DNA from 2 places in the Saccharopolyspora sp. 6V genome. Region 1 is predicted to be linked to the other one. Evidence: riboswitches for the same ligand, from Rfam matches in the RefSeq annotation. Region 1 holds a riboswitch; the other holds the start of a gene.
The links. Region 1 has a riboswitch for glycine ahead of gcvH (glycine cleavage system protein GcvH). Riboswitches for the same ligand answer to the same signal wherever they lie in the genome.
Positions count from the first base shown of each region.

Region 2: linked by a shared signal. The riboswitch ahead of gcvT (glycine cleavage system aminomethyltransferase GcvT) and the one ahead of gcvH (glycine cleavage system protein GcvH) in region 1 are both predicted to bind glycine.

Region 1 is NZ_JAIUKB010000006.1:24,909-28,216, reverse strand. It holds gene LCD35_RS01235 (L-serine ammonia-lyase) at 1-1,215, opposite strand, end outside; gene gcvH (glycine cleavage system protein GcvH) at 1,240-1,614, opposite strand; glycine riboswitch at 1,757-1,851, opposite strand; gene ald (alanine dehydrogenase) at 2,055-3,170, shown strand.
Region 2 is NZ_JAIUKB010000075.1:95-3,402, reverse strand. It holds gene LCD35_RS15940 (long-chain fatty acid--CoA ligase) at 1-799, opposite strand, end outside; gene LCD35_RS15935 (TetR/AcrR family transcriptional regulator) at 1,022-1,654, shown strand; glycine riboswitch at 1,757-1,885, shown strand; glycine riboswitch at 1,886-1,984, shown strand; gene gcvT (glycine cleavage system aminomethyltransferase GcvT) at 2,103-3,215, shown strand.

The DNA of each region.
Region 1 (3,308 bases):
CATCCGCGTCGCCGTGACGGCCTTGACCGCGGCGACGGCGTTGCGCTCGATGCACGGGATCTGCACCAGCCCGCCGATGGGGTCGCAGGTGAGGCCGAGGTTGTGCTCCATCGCGATCTCGGCGGCGTTCTCCACCTGCCACGGCGTCGCGCCCATCGCCTCGGCGAGCCCGGCGGCCGCCATCGAGCAGGCCGAACCGACTTCGCCCTGACAGCCGACCTCGGCGCCGGAGATCGACGCGTTCTCCTTGAACAGCACCCCGATGGCACCGGCGGCGAGCAGGAACCGGATGACGCCCTGCTCGTTCGCCCCCGGCACGAAGCGCACGTAGTAGTGCAGCACCGCGGGAACGATGCCGGCGGCACCGTTGGTGGGCGCGGTGACGACCCGTCCGCCTGCCGCGTTCTCCTCGTTGACGGCGAGCGCGAACAGGGTGAGCCATTCCATGGCGTCGTCCTGCTCGCCGAGGTTCGCCCGCAGCGCGGCGGCGCGCCGCTTCACCCGCAGCCCGCCGGGAAGTTCCCCGTCGTTGCGGCACCCGTTGTCGACGCACTCCTGCATCACGGACCAGATGTGCAGCAGCCGGGCGCGGACGTCCTCGGCGGAGCGCCAGGACAGCTCGTTGTCGAACATGACGTCGCTGATCCGGGAGCCGGATTCGGCGACCCGGGCGAGCAGTTCGTCGCCGGTGCGGAACGGGTGGCGCACCGGCGTCTCGTCCGGCTTGATCCGGTCGGTGCCGGCGGCCTCGTCGTCGACGACGAATCCGCCGCCGACGGAGTAGTACACCGCGGACCGCAGTTCCCCACCTGCGCCGAACGCCGCGAACCGCATCCCGTTGGGGTGCAGCGGCAGCGACCTGCGCCGGTGCATCACCAGGTCGCGGTCCACCGAGAACCGGATGTCGCGCTCCCCCGCCAGCAACAACCTGCCGTCGGCGCGGATCGTCTCCACCCGTTGTGCGACGGCGGCCGGGTCGACCGTCTCCGGGTCGTGCCCTTCCAGGCCGAGCAGCACCGCCTTGGGGCTGCCGTGGCCGTGCCCCGTCGCGCCGAGCGAACCGAACAGCTCGGCCTTCACCTTGTCGACCTGACCGAGCAGACCGTCGTCCTGCAGCCGCGCGGTGAACATCCGCGCCGCCCGCATCGGGCCGACGGTGTGCGAACTCGACGGGCCGATGCCCACCGAGAAGAGGTCGAAGACGCTGATCGTCACAGCTCCGCCCCCCTCAGCCCCGGCCTACTCACCACCGGTGAACTGGGCGTACTCCTGGGCCGTGAGCACAGCACCGGTCTGCTCGGCACGCACTTCGAGCAGCCAGCCCTCGCCGAACGGATCAGAGCCGATCACCGCGGGGTCGTCGGCGGCGGCCGCGTTGACGGCGACGACCTCGCCGGTCACGGGCGCGAACAGGTCGCTGACGGACTTGGTCGATTCCAGCTCACCGCAGGAGGCGCCGGATTCGATCCGCTCGCCCACCTCGGGCAGCTGCACGTAGACGATGTCGCCGAGCGCTTGGGCCGCGTACGGGGTGATGCCGATGCGCACCAGGTCGCCGCGGTCCTCGATCCACTCGTGCTCTTCGGTGTAGCGCAGCCGTTCGGGCAGGGACATGGAGGCTCCTCACCATCGCGGGCACGGGTGTGCCCTGGGTTCGCGGGCCTCCCCCTCTGTTTCGGGACCTGAGAGCTTCGCCGCGGTGGTTCGCGGCTTGCACCGTGGGTGCGGCGCCGGGGCGCGCGCTTTCCAGAGTGGCCTCGCCCGAGCGGTCATGGGTGCCTGAGAGTTTTGCGGGGAGGGTTTGCTCCTTCGGCGCCCTGCGTTGCGCAGGGTCTCTCCCGCTCGGGTTCTGCGGCGCTGTGCGGTTGTGGTCGTGCCCGGCAACGATAAACGGACGTGGGCGGGTGTCAACGCCCAGCCGCCCGGATCACAGCGAGGAAGGGAACCTTCCTGTCACCGGTGACAGGAAGGTTCCCTTCCTCGCGGCGGGGTGCGGGCGCCGGGCGGATGATGCTGGGGTCGGTGTTCGGTCGTGGGGTCGGGAGGCGGACCGGGTGAAGGTCGCAGTGCCGCGTGAGGTGAAGAACCACGAGTACCGGGTGGCGGGGGGCCCGGCAGGGGTGCACGAGCTGGCCGCGCGGGGGCACGCGGTGTTCGTGGAGGCCGGCGCCGGGCTCGGTTCGTCGATACCCGACGAGGACTACGCGGCGGCGGGCGCGACGATCGTGCCGTCCGCGGCGGACGCGTGGGCCGAGGGCGAGCTGGTGCTGAAGGTGAAGGAGCCGGTGGCCGAGGAGTTCCCGCGGCTGCGGGCGGGCCAGGTGCTGTTCACCTACCTGCACTTGGCGGCGTCGGCGGAGTTGACGGACGAGTTGCTGCGCGCCGAGGTGACGGCTCTCGCCTACGAGACGGTGCAGACGGCGCGCGGCGGGTTGCCGCTGCTGGCGCCGATGAGCGAGGTCGCGGGCAGGCTCGCCCCGCAGGTCGGCGCGCAGGCGCTGCTGACCCCGCAGGGTGGTCGCGGTGTGCTGCCGGGCGGCGTGCCCGGAGTACCGCCTGCGCGGGTGGTGGTGATCGGCGGCGGGGTGGCCGGGTTGAACGCGGCGCGGGTGGCGTCGGGCATGGGCGCCCAGGTGCAGGTGCTGGACACCGACGTGGACCGGCTGCGGGAGATCGACGCGGCGCATGGGGGCGCGATCCGCACGGTGACGTCGAACGCGTACGCGGTGGAGTCGGCGGTGCGGGCGGCGGACCTGGTGATCGGCGCGGTGCTGGTGCCGGGTGCGAAGACGCCGAAGCTGGTGTCGAACGAGCTGGTGGCGCGGTCAAAGCCGGGCAGCGTGCTGGTGGACGTGGCGATCGACCAGGGCGGGTGCTTCGAGGATTCGCGGCCGACGACGCACGAGGATCCGACGTTCCGGGTGCACGGTTCGGTGTTCTACTGCGTGGCGAACATGCCGGGCGCGGTGCCGAACACCTCGACGTACGCGTTGACGAACGTGACGTTGCCGTACGTGCTGCGGATCGCCGATCAGGGCTGGCGGGCGGCGTGCCGGGCGGATGCGGCGCTGGCCAGGGGCTTGAACGCGCACGGCGGGCTGCTGGTGAGCGAGGCGGTGGCGCTGGCGCACGGGCTGCCGAGCACGGCCCCGGACGCGGTGCTGGTCTGAGCGGATCCGCAACCGCGAGACCATCCGAGACCACTGCGCGGCGAGACCGGCGAGTTTCACTCGCGGAGGTGAGAAGACCCCGGAAGGGGTTAGAGGGCGGCCCGCTCAACCGGCCTGGGGGTCACCGGGAGCAGGCCG
Region 2 (3,308 bases), on a different contig from region 1:
GGGTGATGCGGTGGTCCCGGATGAGCCGCAGCGCCTCGGCCGGGTCGAATTTGGGTTGCAGCACCAGCGTCGCGCCCGCCCGGAACGTGGTGTTCAGCGAGACGGTCTGCCCGAAGACGTGGAACAGCGGCAGGCAGCCGAGGATCAGGTCCTCGCGGCGGGTGTCGTTGGCGTCGAAGGCGTTCACCGTCGCGTTGAGCACCAGGTTCAGGTGGGTGAGCACCGCGCCCTTCGGCCGGCCGGTGGTGCCGCTGGTGTAGAAGATCACCGCGGGGTCGTCGGGCGCGCGGGTGGCGAAGGAGCGGACCGGTTCGGCCGCGGCCGCCGCCTCGCTCAACGAGTCCGGGGTCTCCGGGCCGGGCACCGACGGGCCGATCGAGACCAGCGGGATGCCGGCGCGGCGCGCCGATTCGGCGGCGAGCGCCAGCTGGCTCGTGTGCCCGACGACGAGCTTCGCGCCGGAGTTGCGCAGCAGGTACGCCGCCTCGTCCGGGACCAGCAGCAGCGGAACCGGCACCACGACCGCGCCCGCGGTGAGCACCGCGTAGTAGGCGCGCACGAAATCGATCACGTTGGGCGCCACGATCGCGACCCGGTCGCCCGGCTCGATCCCGCGAGCGCGCAGCGCGGCCGCGTGCGCCCGGACCTGCTCCCACAGCTCGCCGTAGGTCACCCGCTGCTCGCCCTCGACGACCGCGGGGTGCGCCGGGCGCAGCCGCGCCGGCTCGGCGAGGACCGAGGCGAGCGACAGCGTGGTGTGCGGCTCGACCCGCTCCGGGGACTCGTCGTCGTTGACCATCGTCCACCTCCGTGAGGATGTCGCCGGTGCGGGCGGCACGGTCGTCCGCCGTTGGACACCTGACGACTAACGTCGTTAGTTTTGGACTCTAGGACCACCCCGCGCACCGCGGCAAGAGCCGCGCACCGGACACTGATCGACACGATCCGCAGCGGACGCGGACGGGCACGGCGCCCACCGAGGGGGCGCCGACCGGCAGCGGGCGGCAGGCAGGAGCGCGGCATGGGCAGACCCAAGAGCCCCCAGCTCACCCGCGAACGCATCCGCGAACACGCGCTGGCGATCATCGACGGCCAAGGCCTCGAAGCGCTGTCCATGCGCAGGCTCGCCGACTCCCTCGGCGTCCGCGCCGCCTCGCTCTACAACCACGTGGCCACCAAGGAAGCGCTGCTGCACGACGTCGCCGACGACGTGATGGGCACCGTCGACACCAGCGGGTTCGACATCGACTGGCCCACCGGCCTCACCCGCTGGGCCCGCTCCTACCGGGCCGCGCTCGCCGCCCACCCCAACCTGGTGCCGTTCATGGCGTCCGGACCGGCCCGCCGGGAGACCTCGCTGCGCCGCGCCGACGCCGTGCACGGCGGGCTGACCAGCGCGGGCTGGCCGCAGCGGTACGCCACGATGATCGGTGCCTCCACCAAGTTCCTGGTGCTCGGTGCGGCGATGGGCTCGTTCGCGGGCGGGTTCGTCGACGACGCCGAGGTCTACGACGAGCGGTTCCCGCACCTGCACGGCGCCCACCTGCTGCGCGAGCACGCCGCCGAGATCGACGACGACAGCTTCGAACTGGCGCTGCGGGCGCTGGTCGACGGCCTCCGCGCCCAGCACGCCCGGCTGTTCCCGCAGCGCTGAACTCCGCGCGCGGCGACGGGATCACGCTCACGTTCGGTTGACTGCGCTGTGTGATCTCCGTAGCGTTCCGGAGCACAACACAACACCGGACTACAACGCCGACGACGTCGTGCGGGAGAGTCTGCGCCCCGCCAGGAGCCCCTGGTCCGTGCAGGATGCGATTCCTGGGTGCAGCGCCGAAGGAGCAATCCTCCCCACCAAACTCTCAGGCCCCGCTACCGCGCGACAGCAGGCGATCACGGAGAAAAGCAGGGACCCGTGTCCCTCGCCCACGGTGCAAGCCGCCCTCGTGCGCGGTGAAACTCTCAGGCCAATGACTCCGGGGAGACCGGCAGCGCACGCCCGCGCCCATCGCCGTCGGAGGACCCCGGATATGGTTTCTGCTGGAAGTGGCCGCAACCGGTCCCCCTCGGACGTGATCGGTGCCCACCAGGAGGAGTTCCGCACCATGACGTCGTCGCCCCCCGCTCCGCGACGGACACCGCTGCACGAGGTCCACGAGTCCCTCGGCGCGCACTTCACCGACTTCGCGGGCTGGCGGATGCCGGTCCGCTACTCGGGGGACACCGCCGAGCACCAGGCGGTGCGGACCGCGGCCGGGTTGTTCGACCTCTCGCACATGGGCGAGATCGAGATCAGCGGCCCGGAGGCGGCCGCGGCGCTGGACCACGCGCTCGTCGCGAACGCGTCCGCGATCACGGTGGGTCGCGCCCGCTACACCATGCTGTGCAACACCGAGGGCGGCGTGCTCGACGACCTCATCGTCTACCGGCTGGACGAGCAGCGGTTCCTGGTGGTCGCCAACGCGGCCAACGCGGCCGTGGTCTCCGCCGAGCTCGCCGAGCGCATCGCCGGGTTCGACGCCGCGCACCGCGACGTCTCCGACGAGTACGCGCTGATCGCCGTGCAGGGACCGGAGTCGGTGTCGATCTTGGCGCCGCTGACCGGCACCGACCTGTCCACCGTGAAGTACTACGCCGGGTATCCCAGCGAGGTCGCCGGGAAGCAGGTGCTGCTGGCGCGCACGGGCTACACCGGCGAGGACGGCTTCGAGCTGTTCACCTCCCCCGCGGACGCGCCCGCGGTGTGGCGCGCGCTGACCGACTCCGGCGCCGAGCGCGGACTGGTCCCGGCGGGGCTGTCCTGCCGCGACACGCTGCGGCTGGAGGCGGGCATGCCGCTGTACGGCAACGAGCTGTCCGCCTCGCTCACCCCGTTCCACGCGAACCTGGGGCGCGTGGTGAAGCTGGACAAGCCCGGTGACTTCATCGGCAAGGCCGCGCTGGCGCAGGTCGCGGCGGCTCCGACGGAGCGCACCCTGGTGGGGCTGCGCACCGACGCGCGCCGCGCGCCCCGGCACGGCTACCCGGTGCTCGCCGACGGCGCCGAGATCGGCGAGATCACCAGCGGCGCCCCGTCCCCGACGCTCGGTCACCCGATCGCGATGGCCTACGTGGACCGCGCGCACAGCGCGCCCGGTACCGCGGTGCAGGTCGACATCCGCGGCAAGTCCATCGACGCCGAAGTCGTGGAACTGCCGTTCTACCGCCGCAAGGCCTGACACACGCCCGCAACGGGCTCTCGAAACCTTGACCGGACCGCGCCGGACCCGTCCGGCGCAGCCCAGATCGAACACCAGGAGGCAATTGCTCAT